Regions from separate parts of the Ruegeria sp. H4 genome, predicted to be linked through region 3. Evidence: riboswitches for the same ligand, from Rfam matches in the RefSeq annotation. Region 3 holds a riboswitch; each other region holds the start of a gene.
What was found. A riboswitch is a leader RNA that binds a small molecule or an ion and turns the genes downstream of it on or off. The one in region 3 is predicted to bind cobalamin.

Region 1: another riboswitch for cobalamin. It lies ahead of ACR0KG_RS14930 (DUF1636 family protein); the one in region 3 lies ahead of ACR0KG_RS10690 (aromatic ring-hydroxylating oxygenase subunit alpha).
Region 2: another riboswitch for cobalamin. It lies ahead of ACR0KG_RS18990 (energy-coupling factor ABC transporter permease); the one in region 3 lies ahead of ACR0KG_RS10690 (aromatic ring-hydroxylating oxygenase subunit alpha).
Region 4: another riboswitch for cobalamin. It lies ahead of ACR0KG_RS09405 (DUF1636 family protein); the one in region 3 lies ahead of ACR0KG_RS10690 (aromatic ring-hydroxylating oxygenase subunit alpha).

Annotation. Positions count from the first base shown of each region.
Region 1 is NZ_JBQFOC010000002.1:682,081-687,601, forward strand. It holds gene ACR0KG_RS14900 (hypothetical protein) at 1-236, shown strand, start outside; gene ACR0KG_RS14905 (CoA-binding protein) at 239-709, opposite strand; gene ACR0KG_RS14910 (YHS domain-containing (seleno)protein) at 908-1,360, opposite strand; gene ACR0KG_RS14915 (hypothetical protein) at 1,466-1,780, opposite strand; gene rlmB (23S rRNA (guanosine(2251)-2'-O)-methyltransferase RlmB) at 1,761-2,534, opposite strand; tRNA gene ACR0KG_RS14925 (tRNA-Tyr) at 2,651-2,734, shown strand; cobalamin riboswitch at 2,972-3,177, shown strand; gene ACR0KG_RS14930 (DUF1636 family protein) at 3,261-3,635, shown strand; gene cobW (cobalamin biosynthesis protein CobW) at 3,639-4,694, shown strand; gene cobN (cobaltochelatase subunit CobN) at 4,700-5,521, shown strand, end outside.
Region 2 is NZ_JBQFOC010000004.1:162,413-167,933, reverse strand. It holds gene ilvD (dihydroxy-acid dehydratase) at 1-1,102, opposite strand, end outside; gene ACR0KG_RS19000 (helix-turn-helix domain-containing protein) at 1,209-1,769, shown strand; gene ACR0KG_RS18995 (CBU_0592 family membrane protein) at 1,769-2,038, shown strand; gene ACR0KG_RS18990 (energy-coupling factor ABC transporter permease) at 2,054-2,731, opposite strand; cobalamin riboswitch at 2,787-3,000, opposite strand; gene sseA (3-mercaptopyruvate sulfurtransferase) at 3,144-3,998, shown strand; gene ACR0KG_RS18980 (amino acid aminotransferase) at 3,998-5,182, shown strand; gene ACR0KG_RS18975 (aspartate/glutamate racemase family protein) at 5,261-5,521, opposite strand, start outside.
Region 3 is NZ_JBQFOC010000001.1:2,191,362-2,196,882, reverse strand. It holds gene ACR0KG_RS10700 (helix-turn-helix domain-containing protein) at 1-988, opposite strand, end outside; gene ACR0KG_RS10695 (aminotransferase) at 1,172-2,299, opposite strand; cobalamin riboswitch at 2,521-2,724, shown strand; gene ACR0KG_RS10690 (aromatic ring-hydroxylating oxygenase subunit alpha) at 2,837-4,060, shown strand; gene ACR0KG_RS10685 (FAD-binding oxidoreductase) at 4,066-5,145, shown strand; gene ACR0KG_RS10680 (multicopper oxidase domain-containing protein) at 5,194-5,521, opposite strand, start outside.
Region 4 is NZ_JBQFOC010000001.1:1,890,304-1,895,824, forward strand. It holds gene ACR0KG_RS09395 (ABC transporter substrate-binding protein) at 1-463, opposite strand, end outside; gene ACR0KG_RS09400 (ABC transporter ATP-binding protein) at 476-1,252, opposite strand; gene ACR0KG_RS09405 (DUF1636 family protein) at 1,249-1,605, opposite strand; cobalamin riboswitch at 1,704-1,920, opposite strand; gene ACR0KG_RS09410 (D-lyxose/D-mannose family sugar isomerase) at 1,979-2,644, opposite strand; gene ACR0KG_RS09415 (carbohydrate kinase family protein) at 2,664-3,590, opposite strand; gene ACR0KG_RS09420 (glucokinase) at 3,625-4,584, opposite strand; partial or broken gene ACR0KG_RS09425 (GH1 family beta-glucosidase) at 4,648-5,521, opposite strand, start outside.

The DNA.
Region 1 (5,521 bases), on a different contig from region 3:
GCGCCATCGCAAATGCCGACAACCCTTTCCGCATCGACCACAGCACGGCGATCATCAGCCGCGCCGGAGACTCGATGTACGAAGGTGTTGTACTGGACCCTTGGCGTTATGGCGGGGTTTTGTTCTGGTCTCCGCTGTCAGACGACAGACGGTATGACTGGGTTCCGCGCGATGTAGTTCTCGAAAAACGGCGCCTCGAACAGGTGGCGCGGTTGAAACCTTATGTCGCCAACTAGGCTCAAAGCTTTGATGAAATGATGCCGGTACTGAACCCGCCCATGCGCAGTTCGCCAAATAGGCGCTGATATTCGATTTTGGGGCAACGGTTCATTACCACATCCACCCCGCGGGCCTGCGCCGTTTCAGCAGCCTCAGGATGCTCGACTCCGATCTGCATCCAGATGGTCCGAATCTTGGGGAACACTTCTAGCGCCTCATCGACGATGGCTGGAACAGCCTCGGAGCGCCGAAAGATATCGACCATATCGACAGGTTCAGAAATCTCGGACAGCGCACCACGCACCGTTTGGCCAAATAATTCCTTGCCAGCATGGCCCGGATTGACGGGGATCACGATATATCCTTTCAACGAAAGATACCGCGCTACATAATAGCTGGGCCGCACCGGATTCATCGACACCCCAACCACAGCGACGGTTTTGGTGCGGTGCAGGATGGTTTTCAGATGATCGTCGGAATAGTCAGCCATGGCCGCATCCTAATCACAGCCGCAAAAAAGAAAAAAGCGCCCAAGAAGCCTTGGGCGCCAGTTGTTGGAACGAGGGACAGTGAAATGACCCGCGGCAGTTCCGTTCCGCGGTCACTGTGACATTTAGGCATGATCTGGTTAAAAAAAAGACCAAGCACTCATTTTTGTGATGACTTTCTACAAAAAACGGAAATCTGCCTAGTCTTCGTACAGAATGACGGGCCAATTCTCTTCGGCCAGATGGATATTTGCCGTCCTGTCCTGTTCCCAAATCCGCTCAACCGCCGGGGAATGAGTGAGGTACAAACGCCCATCCACGACCTGCCATGCCATGGGGTCAGTGCTTTTCAGAACACCATTTGCCATCGCATAGGAACAATAGCCCCCGAACTGAGGCGCAAAGGCGCGCGGGTTGCTTTCAAACCGTTCGCGATTTTCCTGCGACGCAAAATGCCACTGGGCCCCTTTCCACATGACGGCAATGCTTGGTTCACCCCGAACCGGTACTGTACTGTCGAAATAGGACACTGGATCATACCCCGCCATCGCGGCGCCATCGGTCGCAAAATAGACAGGTTTGTCCTGCGCCCAAGCGAAAGGTGCAAAAGCGATGGCTGTCAGTATACCGAATATGAAACGGCGGTTTTGCATCTGGGTCCTGTAGCAAAGAATCGAGCACCTAAGATGCAATTTTTGAACCGCTGTGAAACCCCCGTTGACGTGGATGTGAACATCCTTGCGAATGCATGGCAGCCCTTAATCAAAGATGTCTTCTATAACATCCCAGGCTTCATCCAGAACACGATAGAACGTGCTCTTTTTCTTCTTCTTTTTTCGAGACTTCGGAGGTGCTGCATGGCTGATCGCCGTACGAGCAGGCTTTGATTTTTGAACTTTGTGCTTTGGCAACATCTTAAGGTCGTGCAGAGGCGCACCACAGCTTGAACAACTCAGCTCGTGCCGTTTCTTCCCGGTCAGAACCAGGGCAGCCCGAGTACCGCAATAGCAGCAGGTTGCGATTTTGGACGGTCCGGAAATAGCGATCTCCTGTCTAATGGTGCCGAGAGGCATATAGGGCGATTGCGGCAGCATTTGAGACGTTCAGTGACCCAAATCCCCCGGATGCGTCAATTTTCACCAATTGATCCACAGTCTCTTTGGTCTTTTGCCGCAATCCCGGCCCTTCAGCACCCAATACCAGTGCCACAGGTCGATCCCTTTGGTTCCCCAGGGCTGTTTCAATAGTTTCATTCGCCTCGCCATCCAGACCGAGCACCAGAAACCCCATCGACTGAAGCTCGGTTATGGCATCGGCCAGATTGCGCACCCTTAGATAAGGCTGACGTTCCAATGCGCCGCTGGCGGTCTTGGCCAGTGCCCCGGTTTCAGGGGCCGAATGATGCCGGGTTCCGATCACAGCACTTGCACCCAGTACTTCGGCTGACCGAAGAATCGCACCCACATTATGTGGGTCCGTTACACGGTCCAGTAGGATCACGCGGGGATGTTCCCGTCCGATGCAGTTCTCGGCCAAACCGCCCCACTCCAGCGGCTTAACCTCAAGCGCTGCCCCTTGATGCACCGAACCCGCATCGATCGGGGCACTGAACTTGCGCGGATCAACCATCTCGGCCTCGATCCCTGCGAATTCAATGGCTTCGAGCAGTTTGTCCCGCGCGTTTCGTGTCACAATCAGGCGCAGTTTCTGGCGCTTGGGGTTCATCAAGGCGTCGCGCACGGCGTGTAAACCAAACAGCCAAACCGTTTCGGCCGCTGCTGCTTTTCGTGCCTGTTCCTTTTCAACAACCCACTTGGGTTTTTTCATTCTGAGGGCCTCCGGGCCATGAATTCGCTTTCCTGCGTCAATGCCGTATTTTCCTGTTGACGCTCCTTTGGTGCGCTAGTAATCACGCCTCCACGTCAGGTGCAACGCCTGACAGTGGGCGACAGGCCGCAAGGTGTGGCAGGGGACTGTAACTCCCTCGCGGAGACGCACGCCTGGTTCGATTCCAGGGTCGCCCACCACTCTTACAAAGCTTCCAGATACCAAAGCATAACGCCCCCGCCATTGGTCGGTGTCTTCAGTTATGAAGAGCAGTCTAGTTATTCGTCAAACATTTGGTTCAGTGAAGTGCTCGCTGTTAACCTTTTCGAAAGCCGCAGGCTAAGCCCAGCCATGCCGCCCAGCGACTGCCACAGGTCGTTTTTCTGCACCCGACGTTGCGGTTGTCGGCGACACGCTTGACAAGCACCGTATCAGTGCCGCATGTCCGATCCGTTGGTGTCCTCGTAAGAGGATGAAAAGGGAATGCGTCAACGGGTTTACCGCCAAACGCAGCCGCCCCCGCGACCGTGACCGGAGAGGGTGCCCAAAGCCACTGGCCAAAGGCTGGGAAGGCGGGACATCCGACAGGGTATACACCCTGACATCCGCAAGCCGGGAGACCTGCCAGCGCCCGAAGATGAAACCGGACGGGGTGTTCCGGTGTGGGGCTTGGATCGGCCCACATGAAACCCCGTCCCCCAGATTTGACTAAGGGGGATGAGAGAGATGAGTAAAGCCGCACCAGTTGAACTGCTGGTCTGCACAACATGCCGCCGTGGCCTGGCAATCGAAGATGACACCCAGCGCCCCGGCGCTTTGCTACATAAGGCGCTGGAACAGGCGGGCGTGCCAGATGGGATCCATCTGAAACCCGTAGAGTGCCTGTCAAATTGCGATCAAGGCTGTTCCATCGTGTTGCGCGGCGGACCCACGCGTTGGACTTTTGTCTACGAAAACCTCAACGAAACCGACCATGTCGAAACGATCATCGAAGGTGTGACCAAGTATTTGGCCACTGACGATGGTTTGGTCAAATGGCGCGAACGTCCTGAACATTTCCGCAAAAACTGTGCGGCCCGTATTCCCCCGATTGGAGCTTGACCCATGTCTACTCTTGAAAAACTTCCCGTCACTGTCATCACCGGCTTTCTGGGCTCGGGCAAAACCACGCTGGTCAAGCACCTGATGCAAAACCCGCAGGGCAAGCGTCTGGCGGTGGTGGTCAATGAATTCGGCGATGTTGGCGTTGATGGCGACATCCTGAAATCCTGCGCGATCCCGGATTGCCCGGCGGAAAACATCATGGAGCTCGCGAACGGCTGTATCTGCTGCACCGTGGCCGACGACTTCATCCCGACCATCGAAGCCTTGATGGCACTGGAGCCGCGCCCTGACCACATCCTGATCGAAACCTCCGGCCTCGCCTTGCCTAAGCCGCTGCTGAAGGCGTTCGACTGGCCCGATATCCGGTCGAAAATCACCGTTGATGGCGTGATCGCGCTGGCCGATGCCGAGGCCGTCGCAGCCGGTCGCTTTGCGCCGAATGTGGCAGCGGTGGATGCTCAGCGCCTCGCCGATGACTCGATCGACCATGAAACGCCCCTATCCGAGGTGTTTGAGGATCAGATTTCCTGCGCCGATATCATCCTGCTTACCAAGCCTGATCTGGCCGGTCCCGAAGGCGTGGCCAAAGCGAAAGAGATCATCGCCGCCGAGGCCCCACGACCGCTACCCGTGGTCGAGGTCGCCGAGGGTGCGGTGGATGTGCGCGTCGTTCTGGGTCTTGAGGCCGCAGCCGAGGATGACATGGATGCTCGCCCGTCGCATCATGACGGTCACCACGATCACGAGCATGACGATTTCGAAAGCACCATCGTCGAGTTGCCGGAACAGTCTGATCCCGCCGATCTGGTCGCCAAAATCGAACGTCTGGCCACTGAGCTGAACATTTTGCGCGTCAAAGGCTATGCCGCCGTTCAAGGCAAACCGATGCGCCTGCTGGTGCAAGCCGTCGGTGCTCGTGTGCGTCACCAGTACGACCGCCCGTGGGGGCCCGGCGAGGAACGCCGCTCGCGCATGGTAGTGATCGCCGAGCATGACGACATCAAAGAAGCAGAAATCCGCGATATCCTCGCGGGTGTAACCGAGGCTGCCGAGTAAGGCCCATGCACGTCGTCTTCCGCGAAAGCCACGGGTTAGAAGAAACGGAAACCCCAACCGATCTGGGCCAGAGCCCGGCGGATTTGGTGGTGCTGTCCTTCTCGGACAGCGACCTTGGCGCTTTCGCGGCAGGCTGGCATCGCGGTGGCGGGCCCGAGGGGCGCATGCCCACGATGCGGTTGGCGAACCTGACGGCGTTGAAACATCCTCTGTCCGTCGACACCTATGTGGAACAGACGTTGGAGGGCGCCAAGGGCATTCTGATCCGTCTCATTGGCGGCGTGCCTTACTGGGCCTACGGGTTGCAGCAGGTTCTGTCACTGGCGCAGGCCAAGGGCATCGCGCTGGCCGTCCTCCCCGCCGATGGGCGCGAGGATACGAGGCTGGATGAATATTCCACCCTGCCCGTCTCGACCCTGCGGCGGCTGGCGCATCTGTGTGACACGGGCGGCGAGGTTGCCGCACAGGCCGCACTGGCGCAGATGGCGCTGGCGGCGGGGCTGTATGCCGGGCCGGTGATGGGAGCCAAGACGATCTCCGAATGCGGTACGTGGTGCCCGGATCGGGGCGTGATCCCGGTTAAGACGGCCTTTGCGGGCGACGCAAAACGCATCGTTGTCACCTTCTATCGCGCCTATCTGACCTCGGCGGACACGGCCCCCGTCGCCGCCGTGATCCGCAGCTTGCGGGATCGCGGGTTCGAGGCGGTGGGCCTTTTCGCCCCTTCGCTCAAGGCTCCTGCTGCCGCTGAATGGCTGCGTGACAGCATCGTCGCGCTGAAACCTTCGGCGATCATCAACGCAACCTCTTTCTCTGGCAAAGGCGCA
Region 2 (5,521 bases), on a different contig from region 3:
TGATGTCCCAATTGGCAATTGCTTCGCCCATGGTCGGCGTGTGAACAGTGCTGCAGTGGTTGTGGAACAACCCAGCGCGGCTGAGTTCACCGAGGATCGAGAAGATGCCACCGGCGCGGTGGACGTCCTCCATATGCACATTCTCGGTGTTCGGTGCGACTTTGCACAGGCACGGCACCTTACGGCTTAACCGGTCCATGTCGGACATGGTGAAATCGACGCCGCCTTCGTGGGCGATTGCCAGCAGATGCAGGACCGTGTTGGTCGATCCACCCATGGCGATATCCAGGCTCATGGCGTTCTCGAAGGCATCAAACGTTGCGATCTCGCGTGGCAGGAAGCCTTTTTCGTCCAGATCGTAGTGCCGCTTGGTGATCTCGACGATCCGGCGACCTGCTTCAAGGAACAGCTGTTTGCGGTCCGCATGAGTGGCGAGGGTGGAGCCATTGCCTGGCAGTGCCAAACCCAGTGCCTCGGCCAGACAATTCATTGAGTTCGCCGTGAACATGCCCGAGCACGAGCCGCAAGTGGGGCAGGCGTTTTCCTCGATATGCTGAACCTGCTCGTCGGTGAACCGGTCGTCAGCGGCGGCGACCATGGCATCTACAAGGTCGATCTTCTTGGCATCCAGATCAGCGATGTCGATTTTACCAGCCTCCATCGGCCCGCCCGAGACAAAGATCGCTGGAACGTTCAGACGCATCGCAGCCATCAACATGCCTGGCGTGATCTTGTCACAGTTCGAGATACAGACCATCGCATCGGCGCAATGGGCGTTGACCATGTATTCCACCGAATCCGCGATTACTTCGCGCGAGGGTAAGGAATAGAGCATCCCGTCGTGGCCCATGGCGATGCCGTCATCCACCGCGATGGTGTTGAATTCCTTGGCAACACCGCCAGCCTTTTCAACCTCTCGCGCGACCATCTGGCCCAAATCCTTCAGGTGGACGTGACCCGGCACGAATTGAGTGAAGGAGTTGACAATGGCGATGATCGGCTTGCCGAAATCATCGTCCTGCATACCGGTGGCACGCCACAGGCCGCGGGCACCGGCCATGTTGCGGCCGTGGGTAGAGGTTCTGGATCGGTACATTGGCATGATGCTGTTTCCCTTTTGCCCCGGTTGCGATATGCGGGGAATGTGCGTTATAGCGCACGTATCATATGTGCGCTATAACGCACAAGAGGATTCGAAAGACAACGGCATGGCTCCGGACGAAATAACACTGAAACTAAGGGATGTGCGGGCCGCTTCGGGGTTGAGCCTGTCGAAAGTTGCCGAAATCACCGGTGTCAGCAAAGCGATGCTAGGTCAGATCGAACGCGGCGAATCAAGCCCGACGATCGCCACGCTCTGGAAGATTGCCAAAGGATTTCAGCTGCCGCTCAGCGCGTTGATCGACACCGTGAATGGTGATCCGTCGGTTTTTCAAACCGTTACCTTTCCCGGCAGTATCGAGGTCAAGATCGTTTTCCCCTTTGATCCGGCCTTGGGGGCAGAGACATTTCACGTCAACCTCGACCCGAACCAAAGCCATGAGTCCCCTGCCCATGCCGCTGGTGTGACCGAGGAGGTCTTTGTGCTCAGCGGCACGCTGGACATTCTGAAAGGTGAGGCTTGGGTGTCTTTGCAAACGGGGCAGGGACTTCGATTTGCAGCGGATGTCCCGCACGGATATCGCGCAGGTGCTGAAGGGGCGGCGTTTTTGAACATGCATCACTATGCGCAACAGCCGGATGTTCAGGAAAACGGCAAGGTTCATTGATGAGTGAGTTTTTCAACAGTCTGACCATCGTGGACGCCATCGGTTCCTTCGGGGCTCTGATCGTGGTTGCCGCCTATTTCGCGACGCAGATGCGGTATATGAATTCCGAAGATCTGGCGTTTCCCGTGGTGAACCTGCTGGGGTCTGTTTTGATCGTCTATTCGTTGCTTCAGAACTTCAATCTGGCGTCGATGCTGATTGAAGGCTTTTGGATCATCATAAGCGTGATCGGAATTGTTCAGCATTTCAGGTTGCACCGCGCTGGGTAGCGCGGCGCAATAGGGTTATACAGCGTTGTGGAGGCGGGGCGTAAACAGCCCAATCCGGCCCAGACCTCGCATGGATTTTGCTGCGGCCAACACGGCTAGATCGGCCAGCGGTTCGATCAGAATAACCAGCATGTAGGCAGCGCCGAAACTGGCGACCGCTGTAAAGTTCTCGGCCCCAAATCCTTGGCCATAAAAGGCCCAGAACGCCACCCAGATGACGACACCGCCCTGATAGGCCGTCGATAGCGCAAGTGCCTGAGAATACTTCAGATCAATATAGGCTGTATTCGGCGCAATGATGCGGTTGGCCAAGGCCTGCAAGGCAAACAACGGTACCAGCAACGTTGTCATGTTCATTCCGAACTGTGGCAGGTCGAAAGGCGCCAGAAAAAACCCCTGGATAAACAAGCCCGCGATCAGGCCGATAGCGGCAGGGGCCGCACCGAACAACAAAAACAGGGTCGATCCCAGAATAAAATGAACCTCCGACACCCCGACCGGGAAGTGCGGCAACACCTCAAAGAAGGTGAAAACCAGCCCGGTGGTCAGGGCTGAGCGAATGGCCAGGCTGGCAAGGCCGCTGCTTTTCAGGCTGTCCCATGCCAGTTTAGCGGTATAGAGCCCTACGCCAGTTGCGGTGGCGTAGCTCAAGACAAGTTTGGCGCCATTTACGACGCCCGGTTCGATATGCATAGTTTAGTCTCCTTCCCGTCACACCCGACGGCAGAAAGGTTTAAGAATTGGGCTTTCGCCCGGTTTGCACATGGCAGGTCTCCTGACTTGCGGATTGGCTTCGATCCCGGCCTTCCCAACCGATTGCCTCGGTCAGTGGCCATGATGGGGCGAAACTCCGCCTACAGTTGCGGGGGCAGTTCCGGAATTGACAGGTACTGTCGCACCGGATTCCCTTTTCATTCCTCAGGGGGAATTCCCCTTTGGAAACCATGTCCGGCAGGTGTCTGGCGCGGGGTGCCGCCTGTCAAGCAGGCAAACGTGTATGTTTGGAAAAAATTGTCAGCGCGCCGGGGGGTGCAGGCCTTGGCATGGCTTGCACGTTTGGCCGCTCGGATATAGGGAAACTCAGACTCGCTTAGGGGAGGCTTTGATGCAAGACGATCCGAAAACCCTGGTATCTACCGACTGGCTGGCTGCGCATATCAAGGACCCGGATCTGCGGATTCTGGACGGGTCGTGGTATCTGCCCGCGCAGAATCGCGATGCCAAGGCGGAATATGATGCGGGCCACATCCCCGGCGCGCGCTTCTTCGATATTGATGACATTTCGGACCACCGCTCGGACTTGCCGCATATGGCGCCGCCGGTCGAGAAGTTCATGTCACGCCTGCGGGCGATCGGCGTGGGCGATGGTCATCAGGTGGTCGTCTATGACGGGGCCGGGCTGATGTCGGCCGCGCGGGTCTGGTGGCTGTTCCGTCTGATGGGGCAAGAGAATATCGCCGTTCTGGACGGGGGTTTGCCGAAATGGCAGGCCGAAGGGCGAGAGGTCGAAGATCTGCCCCCTGTGATCCGGGATCGCCATATGACCGTCCGGGTACAGAACCATCTGGTACGCGACGTAACACAGGTGTCCGCCGCCGCCAAACTGGCTGATCATGAGATCATCGATGCCCGTGCCGCCGCCCGCTTTGCCGGAACCGAGGCTGAACCGCGCGAAGGGCTGCGATCGGGCCACATACCAGGCTCGCGCAACGTGCCCTTTGGCAGCCTGCTAAATAGTGACGGCACGATGAAGTCGCCCGATGCGTGCCGCGCCGTGTTTGAGGCCGCAGGCGTGGATCTGAATAAACCGGCGATCACCTCGTGCGGTTCAGGCGTGACCGCTGCAATCCTAAGCCTTGCGCTTGAACGCATGGGCAAAAAAGACCACGCGCTTTATGACGGCTCCTGGGCTGAATGGGGTGCCTTCCCAACCCTGCCCGTCGCAACCGGAGAAATCTGATGTTCGAGAACCTCAAACCGCAGCCCGCCGACAAAATCCTGGCGCTGATGCAGATGTACCGCGAAGACCCGCGTGATCAGAAGATCGACCTGGGTGTCGGCGTCTACAAGAATGCCGAAGGTGTTACCCCGGTAATGCGTGCGGTCAAAGCCGCCGAAAAGCGCATTCTGGAGGAGCAGGAGAGCAAAGCCTATACCGGTCTGGCAGGTGATCCGGCCTATGCCGATGCGATGATCGGGCTGATCCTTGGCGATACGGTGCCGCGTACCAAAATTGCCGCCGTTGCGACACCGGGCGGGACGGGTGCCTGCCGTCAAGCGTTCGAGATGATCCGCATGGCCAATCCTGAGGCGCGCGTGTTTGTATCGAACCCGACATGGCCAAACCACCTGTCGATCCTGAGCTACTTGGGTATCGAGGCGGTTCCGTATCGCTATTTTGACGGCGAAACCCGCGGCGTTGATTTCGACGGTATGATCGAGGACCTGAAAACTGCCAAGGCGGGCGACGTGGTTCTGCTGCATGGTTGCTGCCATAACCCGACCGGCGCAAACTTGAACCCCGTGCAGTGGCAAGAGGTGGTGAACCTGATCAACGAGCTTGGGCTGGTTGCCATGATCGACATCGCCTATCAGGGTTTCGGCGACGGTCTTGAGGAAGACGCGCAGGCAACCCGTCTGGTGGCATCGTCGGTCAAGCGCTGCCTGATCGCGGCGTCTTGTTCGAAGAACTTCGGCGTCTATCGTGAGCGGACCGGCCTGCTGATGGCGATCAGCGATGATGCGGCGCAGACGGCATTGAACCAGTCGACGCTGGCCTTCCTGAACCGCCAGAACTACTCGTTTCCGCCGGACCATGGCGCACGGGTCGTGACCACCATCCTGAACGACGACGCCTTGCGCGCAGATTGGGCCGCTGAGCTGGAGGAGGTGCGCCTTTCGATGCTGGGGCTGCGTCAGCAACTGGCCGGCGAGTTGCAGAGGCTGACCGGATCAGACCGGTTCGGCTTTGTCGCCCAGCACCGCGGCATGTTCTCACGCCTCGGCGCGGCCCCCGAACTGGTCGAGCAACTGCGCAACGATCACGGCATATATATGGTGGGGGACAGCCGGTTGAATATTGCAGGTCTAAACGCGACGACCGTTCCGATCTTGGCACAGGCGATTGTCGACGTCGGGGTTTAATACTCGCACTTATTGGCAAAGGCCGCGTCATTCGCGCGGCCTTTTTCGTTTCAATTGCAAATTCCGTTGATCCGGGCGTCAGGACAAAGCCATGTCCAACGCGGCTTGGCAGTGAATATGTGTGGTGTCGAACACCGGGTAGGGCACGTTTTCAGTGTTCAGTAACATGCCCACTTCAGTGCAGCCGAGAATGAGGCAATCCGCACCCGCGTCGTGTAACCGCTGCGCAATTCCGACAAAGTCCGAGCGGCTTTGTTCCTTGACGATGTCCTTGCATAGTTCTTCATAGATTATGCGATGTGTTGTCTGTTGGTCTTCAAGGGTCGGCAGAACGGGGGC
Region 3 (5,521 bases):
TGTTCAGGTTTGCGTTCAACGTTTGCGAAACATAATGTGATGTGACGCCGATTTGTTTGGCCAGATCCCACAAGCTGAGGTTCGGTTCGCGATAGAGCAGGTCCTGTCTCATCGCCGTTTCGATTTTTTTCGCAATCCGTGCAGCGCGTTCTTCGTCAAGGGCAGATTTCTTGTATTTGCGCTCGGATGGCTCATCCGGGTCCGGCGGGTCGGAGACAGGTGTTCGGGTCAGGCCGGGACGTTGGCGTAGGCCCCATATGCCAATGACCCAGAATAGAAACAGCAGGGCAAGGCTTTCTAGGAAATCAAGCAGCTCGTCTTGCACCTCGAACCCGACGGCCTCGGACACTGTAAGTATGCTGACAGCAGCCGACAGAAACCAAAATGACATCGCTGCCAAAGTGATCACCCAAACCCAAGTCAGCTCTCGGTTTTCGGTGCTTGCAAACACTTCGCGCAACCGTTTTCGGTAGGTCATCAACATGCGGATGATCAGGATCAGGTAAACGGCCATTATGATCCGAAACAGTACGTCAGCGGTCAAAACCGCCAAGGCGATCAACACAAACCGCAACAACCGGGGATCGTCCTCAGGTAGGTCAACATCGCTCAGATCCGTTGGCAGAAACATCAGCGATGACATGAGCAGCCCGGATATGATGATCGGGGGTAGGTGATACCGCAGCCTAGGCTTGGGCGCTTCATCCGCTTCGCTGGTCAAGGCGCGGACATAAAGCCAGAAAAGAAAGGGGCTTGCGAAATCAAACAGGACGACAAGCACGCTAACGCGCATCACAAGATTGAACTCGTCCTCACTTCCCGACGCGTCGGCGATCAAAGCGCCAATAGAGGACAGGCCTTGTATAAGAAACAGTGCGGCCAGTGGCATGAACACACCGGTATCGCGCTTTCGTAGAAACAGCAGGTTAGCACAAAACAGGCAGAGCCCGATAAAGGCGGTATCAACGAATTGGGTGGCGGATTCCAATATTACTTACTCTCTGAAAATCGACCACGGATGGTCTTGCGCTGCAGCCTCTTCATGCCCTCTAAAGCATGCGATCTGACATCTACCAATTTCATGGGATTTGTCGTCTCTTTTGATCGGACAGGACGTTTGAGACTGCGTTAGACAGGTTTAATCTAAATTCTTGCGCGGCCGTTCGGCGCGCTACGACTTGGCGTGGCGTGCCAGAAACTGCGAGAACCGGGCCAGCCCGGCTTTCAAATCTTCGGTTGGGTTGGTGTATCCAAGCCGCAGCCAGCCCTCCATGTCCATTGCGCTGCCCGGCGTCAGCATCACACCTTCTTCTTGCAACAGCGTCACGCATAGATCGCGCGAAGACATTGGTAGTTCGTATTTCAACAAGGCCGTAGTGCCGGATTTTGGCGGCACCCAGCTAAGCAGCGGTTCGTTTACGATCCAATCCTGAACGATCCGCAAGTTTTGGCGAGTGATCCGGTGCGCCCGCGCCAGTATCTTGTCGCGATGTTCCAGCGCCATGGCGGCTAGCATTTCGTCGATCTTGCCGACCGATATCGTGTTGTAGTCCCGGTGGATCATCACGTCATGCAGCATCTCTTTGGGTCCGGCGATCCAGCCAACCCGTAACCCGGCCAGCGAATAGGCCTTGGACATGCCTGCCGTGCTGATCCCTTTTTCGTACAGGTCTGCGACTGCGGCGGTGAAGCCGTCGCCTGTCTGATCTGTTCCGCGATAGACCTCGTCACAAAGCAACCAGGCATCGACACCACGTGCGATTTCGACGATTTGTTCCAGCAATGTGCGATCCATCAGCGCCCCTGTCGGGTTATTGGGATTGTTGATCACAATCAGGCGCGTATCGGGTCGCACCATCGCCCGCAACTCGTCCAGTTCGGGCAAAAAGGCGTTTTCGGACCGCAGATGCAGCAGTTCGATTTCGGCACCAATGCTTTCGGGAATGGAGTAGTGCTGCTGATAGGTGGGTATCACGGAAACCACGTGATCACCACGCGATACCAGCGTCTGATGCACCAGAGAGTTCGCGCCGATGGTCCCATGCGTTGTTAGGATGTTATCCCGGCCCTGTCTGTCATACAGGCCACAGATCGCATCGCGCAGGCGTTCTGACCCTTCAATTGCGCCATAGGTCATCTTCATGGATGACAGATCGTTCAGAATGCTGTTGTGCTGACCCGCCATGTCGAACAGTTCGCCCAGCGTGATGGACTGGACGCAGGTCTCAGCCAGATTGAGTTCGCAGGTCGTCTCGAACTCATTCATCCACATCTCAACACCAAAGGGTCTGATTTCCATTGGGGCTCTCCTACTTTTAGCATTTGGGGCGATGGCACGTAACGGACGCACGGTTATGAAGATGTCTTATACCGCCAAACCAGCCAAGCGGAAGATTGCGGGTTTGTGCCTGAAATGTATCCCGGGGTTTTACTTCACAAACCCGGATCCGACCCGGACATCGAGATGTCTGTTTTGAAACTGAAAATGTCGCAAGTCTCTCAGCATATGAACTGCGCGACTCTATCCTGTGCATGTGAGGTGCCGCTGTTTGAGTCTCAGACAGCGGAGAATTGGGAAGCCGGTGAAATTCCGGCACTGCCCCCGCAACGGTAAGGAAGGTCAGGTTCGGCAATCAACCACTGGGACGAGGATCCCGGGAAGGTGTCGCAACCGGGCGCAAGCCCCTTTCAAGTCCGGAAACCAGCCTTGCAGATATGTCAAACCGCGGGTGGCGGTGGGGGCACATGTTTCGGACGTGATCCTCGCGCGCCTCCGGACGGTTCCTCCTTGTCATCTGCCCAAGCAATGCCGCGGGGCGCGGCAGGAGAGCCAGAAATGAACAGCATTCAAAGCCTGTTGGCACGTCGCATCCCTGATCACGCGCTCGAGCAGGCGTTTTATACAGACCCCCAGGTATTTCAGGCCGATCTTGAAGCCATCCACTATCGCGATTGGCTGTTTGCCATTCCGGCCTGCGAGCTGGTGAAAGCAGGGGACTACGTAACCTATACTGTGGGTGCCTACCGCGTTGTCATTGTGCGTGGTGCCGACAACCAAATCAGGGCATTTCACAACACCTGCCGCCACCGTGGTTCGATCATCTGCAAGGCTGCAAAAGGCAATGCGCCTAAGCTGGTTTGCCCCTATCACCAATGGACCTACGAGCTCGATGGTTCATTGCTGTGGGCGCGCGATATGGGGCCGGATTTCGATCCGAAACAGCATGGGTTGAAGACCGTCCATTGCCGTGAGCTTGCCGGGTTGGTTTACATCTGTCTTGCGGACAACGCCCCAGATTTCGACATGTTTGCCAATACCGCGCGCCCTTATCTGGAGCCGCATGATCTGGGCAACGCCAAAGTGGCTTTTGAAAGTTCGATTGTTGAGAAAGGCAACTGGAAGCTGGTTTGGGAAAATAACCGCGAGTGTTACCACTGCGGTGGCAACCATCCCGCGCTATGCCGCACATTCCCTGATGATCCTGCAGTCACAGGGATCGAAGGGGGTGAGACGCCGCTGCATATGCAAGCGCATTTTGACAGGTGCGAAGCCGCCGGGATGCCCTCGCAATTCTACCTGCATGATGACGGACAATTCCGTATGGCTCGGATGCCTCTGAAAGAAGGAGCGCAAAGCTATACGATGGATGGAAAATCCGCCGTGCGGCGCTGGCTTGGCCGATCGCCTTTTGCGGATGCAGGTGCGTTGTTGAAATTTCACTATCCAACTACCTGGAACCACTTTCTGGCTGATCATTCCATCGTGTTCCGCGTAACACCAATCAGCCCGACTGAAACCGAGGTCACAACCAAATGGCTGGTTCACAAGGATGCCGTTGAAGGGGTCGATTACGATCTGAAACGTCTGACCGAGGTCTGGATTGCCACCAATGACGAAGACCGTCAGGTGGTCGAGGATAATCAGCTGGGTATCAACAGCCCGGCCTATCTGCCTGGCCCGTATTCGCCGACGCAGGAATCCGGTGTGCTGCAATTCGTGGATTGGTATTGCAACACGTTGGCCGGTCGGTTGGCCCCCGAAACAATGGCGGCGGAGTAACGGTGATGAAAGATCTCAACGCGGTTGTGAATATCTGGCAGGACAGCGAAACACTGGAATGCGTCTCGGTCGTGCCCGAGATGGCAAATACGGCCAGTTTCACCTTTCGCGCTCCGTCTGGGTCGATGTTTGCGTACCATCCAGGGCAGTTTCTGACTTTGGAAATCCCGGCTCCTGGACAGCCGGGTGGGGTTGTGCATCGCACCTATACGATTTCTTCTTCTCCCTCGCGGCCACGGTCGATCACCATCACTGCCAAGGCCCAGCCCGACAGTATTGGAACGCGCTGGATGCTGGACAACCTGCAACCCGGCATGCGGATCAAAGCCATCGGACCAGCCGGGCTGTTTTCGAATGTTGAAAGCACGGCTGGCAAATATCTATTCATCTCTGCTGGGTCCGGGATCACCCCGATGATGTCGATGACCACCTGCATGTGGGACGAGGGGCGTGATCTGGATATTGTCTTTATCAACTGCGCAAAGCGACCGTCCGAGATCATCTTTCGCCAGCGGCTGGAACACATGGCCAGCCGAACCCCTGGCCTAGATCTGAAATTCGTTGTTGAAGAGCCCGACCGCTATCGCCCTTGGACGGGGTATCAGGGGCAGTTCAACCAGTTGATGCTGGGCCTGATGGCGCCTGACTATCTGGAGCGTGAAGTCTATTGCTGCGGCCCGGAACCTTTCATGCAGGCGGTACGCGATGCTCTGGTCGGGCTGGGCTATGATATGGACAACTATCATCAGGAAAGCTTTGGCGCCCCGGTTGAAACCAAGGCCGATCAGCCAGAGCTGGACGATGTTATCCCCGATGATGACAGCAAAGCTGAGATTGTGTTTGCAAGCTCCGGCGTGACTGCCAAAGTTGCCGAAACCGACACGGTTCTGGCAGCCGCGCGGTCGGTTGGGTTGAACATCCCCTCGGGCTGTACGTTCGGCGTTTGCGGGACCTGCAAGGTTAGAAAAACAGCGGGTGAGGTGCATATGGTTCACAATGGCGGGATATCCGAAGACGATATCGAAGCCGGTTACATTCTTGCCTGCTGTTCCAACCCGATCGGTAAGGTAGAAGTAGAGGTTTAGTCTCAAAACCGCCCCGGGATGCGCCCCGGGGCGGTTTGTTTATTCGGTCTATGACACGGTGAACTGCCCCATCATGCCGCAATCTTCATGTTCCAGGATGTGGCAGTGATACATATAGGGCGCGTCAGAAGGCGCATTATGGTCGAACCGCACCAGAACTTCGGACCAGCCATCCTCGACATGGACCATATCTTTCCAGCCTTGCGCATAGGCGGGGGCGGGGCCTCCGTTTTGTGCGAGAATGCGGAAGGAACAACCGTGGATGTGAAAGGGGTGAAGTTGATCATCAACTGAGATACGCCAGATTTCGGTATAGCCTTTTCTGACCGTCTCATCAATCCGGTCCATTTTCATTGGTAGCCCGTTTATGGCCATC
Region 4 (5,521 bases), 300 kb from region 3:
TGAACAGCAGGTCCATGCTGGCCTCAGGGCGGTCCTTGTCTAGATGCACGCAGCTTTCGGTCAGGATCATTGTCTTGATGCCGAACGGGGCCAGAGTGTCCGGGGTCACGTCGCCGCCGGGCTTCATGCCATAATACCAGCCCGCGAAGAACAGATCGGGCTCGGCCGCAACCAGGTTTTCGACGGTTGGGTATTTCGGCGCCAGTTCCGGGATGTCACCGCGCAGCTTATCGAAATCAGGGCTGGTCTTATACCAACCTGTGATACCGGTCAGGCCAACGATGTGTTCTTGCAGGCCCAGCGCAAAGGCCATGTCTGTCATGTTCATGTCATGCACAACCAGCCGTTCCGGCTTGGCGTCGAACACCAGCGGTTCGCCGCAATTGTCCACGGTTACTTCATGGGCCGCCGCGCCGCTGGCCAAGCCGGTGATCATCAAAGCTGACCAAATTTTCTGTTTCATCAATGTCTCCTGTTAAGATGAAAGCGTTCGTTTTCGGATATCCAGCGCCGGGATCACGCGCCCTTCGTGCTGGAAGCACAGGTAGTCAACACCAAACGTGTCGCGCACATGATCCGGCGTTAGTATCTGGTCGACTGGCCCAAAGCCCGTCATGCGTGTGGATTTCATCAGCGCGACATGGCTGGCGAATTCCGGGATCATGACAAGGTCGTGCACGATCATCACCACCGTCACGCCCAGTTCGGCCACCAGCGACAGCATGTGCCCTTTGGCATCGGGGTCCAGATGATTGGTGGGCTCGTCGAGAAACAACAACGAGGGGTTCTGCGCCAATGCACGCGCGATATGAGCGCGTTGGCGTTCGCCGCCCGAGAGCCGCTGCATCGGCTTGTCCGCCAGATGGGTTAGCTCGGTCGTGCGTAGAACGCGCGCAAGATCCATCTTGTGGTCTTCTGCCGAGCGGTTGCTTTGAATGGGAATCTGGCCCAGCGCAATGTAGTCGCGCAGCTTTAGGCGGCCATCGGGCAGTTCCTGCTGACCAACAACCGCAATGGTCCGGGCGCGTTCCTGCGCAGACAGGCTGCGCAGGCTTTGACCGTTGATCCGTACGTCCCCCAGCGCCAGACGCTCGACCCCACAGAGCAGGTTCAGCAGCGTTGTTTTGCCGGCACCGTTCGGACCGGCGATGGCAAGGATCGCCCCTTCTTCCAAAGAGAACGAGACGCCTTGTAGCAACACATCGCCATTCAGGGCGTAGTATTCCAGATTCTCCGCGACCAGAAAGCTCATGCCTTACCCGCCTTTGGAAGACGAGGCAGACGTGCTAGAGTTTTGAACAGCAAGGCGGGGGGGCGATCCGTTGCGCTGGTCCAACCGCTCTCGCTGTCGCGGTACTGATGGGCGAAGGTGGCGATCGCATCCAGATCGGCGGTGCTTTGAATATCGCCAAACAGGTATTGCGCCTTGCCTTCGGCTTGCAGACCGATGGCCATGGGACGTTCGCATCCTGCCATGCACGGGATCAGTCGCGTAGCGAACCCGTCTGGCAGCGACGCGTCCAGCAGAATTTGGGCGGCGCTGGCTTCGATCTCACCCTGGCAGGTCGAGCAGATCAGCACAAAGTGATCAGCGTTGCGGTTCATTGCCACCCTCAACGCGCAGAACGCCCGTGTCGAAAGTGCCAGTCCCCAAAGGGCGCAAATATGCCATCAATCCTCCTTCCAGGACGCCCCGTCCCGGGTTGGTTTCACAGGTGATGGCAGGTCTCCTGACTTGCGGGTCGTTGCTTGGCCAACCTTCCCGGCCTTCTCGGGCCAGTGGTGATTTGGCGTCGCTCTCCGCTTACAGTTGCGGGGGCAGTTACGGACTTGGCCTGTTCCGATATTCCGGGGGCCGCACCGTATTCCCATTTTCATCCCGCACCCAAAGCTGCGGGAACCATCACAGGTCAGCTATTCTGGACAAGACACGCTTGTCAAGCAATCGCTGAGAGGCTCGGGTCAATCTCGGGGTAGATCAGTAATCCGCAACCAACAGGAATTCGGCCTCGGTATCTTCTTCGATCGTGGCAAAGCGGGGGATGGGTTGTTCGAACACGTTATCGGTGCGGTCGTCGTTTACGGTTGAGACCTCGCCGATCAGGCAATCCCCGCGCTCGGCCCAGAAGGCGTGCCAGATTCCGGGCATAAGGGTTACACTTTCGCCGGGTTTCAGGCGCAGCAATTCGCCCGGAGTGATGGTGATATCGCATCCGTCGCTGGGCACCACAACCGGTGTGTCGCGGTCTACGCTGCCATCGGGGTTCGAGGCATAGATCTCCATCACCAGATCGCCGCCGCCCCGGTTGATGATATCCTCGGCTTTGACGATATGACGATGCATCGGCGACAGCTGCTTGTCGCGCGAGATCAGCAGTTTTTCTGCATAAAGCATCCCACGACCCTGGCTCAGATCGTTCTCATCCCCATTGCGCAGGGTGAACAGGAACAGGCCAAGCTCATCAAATTTGCCTTGCCCGTAGTCGGTGATGTCCCATCCCAGTCCCCGGGCGCGGATCGTGTCGGCCTTGGCGCTGCGCATCTGATCCGGAGACCAGTCGGCAAAGGGGGGCAGGATGAAACCGAAAGACTGGATAAAGGCCTGTGCATCGGTCTTGATGTGGTTGATGTCGGAACGTTTCATGTGACTTCCCTTTTTGGGACTAGAGCTCGTGCGCCCAGGGCGGGTTGGCCCCGGCACGCGATACGGTGACTGCTGCAACATCTGCACCCAACGCTAAAGCTGCACGCAGGCTTTCTTTTGTCAGATCGCGCAGCCCGGCTTTGGTCAGATGTCCGGAACGGTGAAGTTCCGCCAGCACGCCAGCGTTGAACGTATCGCCCGCCCCCACCGTATCGACAACCTGAACCGCTTTAACCGGTATCGTGGTTTCCGAGCCATCGCGTAGATAACCCGAAGCCCCCTGGCTCCCACGTGTAACAATCACAACCGCGGGACCGGCTTGCAGCAACAAAGGCACTTTCTCGGCATGGGTTTCGGGCCCCGGAATGATCCAGTCCAGATCTTCATCCGAGACTTTGAGGATATCGGTCTGCGCAATCATGGCATTCAAACGGGTGCGGTATCTGGTCTGATCCTGGATAAACCCCGGTCGGATGTTGGGGTCCAACATCACCGCTCGATCCGTCCCGTGATGGCTTAGCAAGGCAGCATAAGCATCGGCGCAGGGTTCGCAGGCAAGACTGATACCGCCTAGATACAGGGTCGAGATGGCGGGCAGTTGGTCGGGCAGATCCTCGGGCTGAAGCATGCGCCCGGCGGTGTTCTCGTCAACGAAGTTGTACGATGCATGACCATCGACCAGTTTCACAAACGCCAAAGTGGTTGGGCGGTCGCTGGTGATCACATGGGAGGTATCCACATGGCTCGCTTTCAGCGTATCCGCCAATTGTTCACCAAACATATCGGACGACAGGCCGGTCAACATGCCAACAGGCGCGCCCAATCTCCCCAACGCGATCGCCGTGTTGAAAATTGCACCTCCAGAATGGGGTACATACCCTTGGGCACCCGAGACTGTAGGCTCGGTGATCATATCGATCAGCGCTTCTCCGCAGCACAGGATCATCCCGCGTTCCTTCATTGAGAATTGTCAGGCGGTTCTACCGCATGAGGGCATTTTTGCAGAAGTTGTTAGCGCCAACAATGCCAAATTCGACCTGTTCTGAGATATAGAGATCCATTCCGCGCCGCAGCTCGCTGAACCGGCCACCATTGTTGAAGGCATCCAGAAAACTGTCTCCGAACAGCCAGCGGTTTTTTTCCGCCACGCCACCGACCAGAAAGACGCCGCCTATTGGCATCAATGTGACGGCCATATCCCCTAGCAAAGCGCCCAGATGCGTTGTGAACAGCGATGCGGTTTGAACCGCGTGCCGATCAGTGCCGGATCGCGCATCCTGCAGGATATCCCGCGCCGGGCGCGCGGAGATATTGGTTTGACCCGCCGCCATTGCCACTGCTCGATACAAGATCGGTAATCCGGTGCCGCTGAGGAACATCTCAGCTTCCAAACTCAGGCTGTCACCAAAGAAGCATTCGGGTGCAATACGCCGGGCCGCGTCAAAGATATCAACCTCATCCCGGTGGCGCGGCGCAAGGCCGACATGGCCTCCTTCGCCCGAGACGGTGTGATAATGCCCTTCGGAATACAGCAACGCCCCGACGCCCAGCCCAGTTCCGGGTCCGACCACCAGCCGCGTGCCGAGTGGAGGCGTGGGCGCCCCCTGCAAGACGGTAACATCATCGGACGTAACCTCGGCCACCGACCATGCAGCGGCGGTGAAGTCGTTGATGACATAAGTGTGCCGGGCACCGGTGGCTTCGGCCAGCTCAGCCTCGGACAAGTCCAGATTTGCGTTTGTGAGTTGAATCACGCCAGCCTGAACCGGGCCTGCACCTGCGGCAACAACTGCCTGAGGATCAGTTCCGACGTCATCTCGCAAACTGTGAAATGCGTTAAGTAAGTCGGACAAGGAGCCGGTTGGATGTTTGCGCAATTCTGTCAGCGCACCGTTCTCGACAACCCCAAGCCGGGTATTGGTGCCACCGACATCGGCCACTAGGTTCCAATGCTCGTGGACTGACCCTGCTGGCTGCGCGAGTGGCAGGGCAACAGGGTTCCCTTTGGCCAGCGAGGCTTTTAGGGCGAGATATGAGGCTTTGGGTTTACGCTCCAGCGTCTCGAAGTCCACATCGACCAGACCGAACCGCTTCTCATACCCAAAGGCCCATTCGTAGTTGTCGAGCAGAGACCAGGCAAAATAGCCTTTGACTGGGGCGCCCTGATCCAATGCATCCTGAACGGCCGCAAGATGCTGGTTTAGGTAGTCGATCCGATCATCGTCCTGATCCCGTTTAGGACTGGCCATGCCGTTTTCGGTCACAAATAGGGGAAGGTCGCCAGTGTATTCCTGCGCCGTTCGGGTCAAAAAGCGGGTGAGGGCGGCTGGTTCGATCTCCCAGTCCATCTGGGTTTTGGGCAAAGGTCCGGGAACCTCTTTCAGGCTGGGCCAGGCGGTATCAGACGGGGCAATCAGCTTACGTGTGTAATAGTTCAGCCCGCACCAATCGACAGGTGCGCCGATGGTGTCAAAGTCGTCCTGCCAACCCGTGGGCAAATGAGGCGCGAGCCCCTCTAGAACATTCGCTGGATAAGCTTTCTTGAACGCACCGCCCAGAAAGAACCGGTTATAAATCCCATCATACAGATCCGCGGCCTTGCGAGCCTCGGGGCTGTCATCGGCGGGTTCGGCCCATTCCAGATTGAACACCGCACCTAGATTGGACATTCCAAGCCCGCGCATCGCCTGAATGGCGCGACCATGTGCCAGCAGCACGTGATGCATGGCCCGCGCAGCAGCTCGGATATCGCGCATGCCGGGGGCGTGGTGGCCTTCGAAATGGCTCAGCCAGCTGACGCACCAGGGCTCGTTGATGGGGGCGACGCTATACATGCGATCCCCGATCCGGCCCATGATGATCTCGGTGAAATCTGCA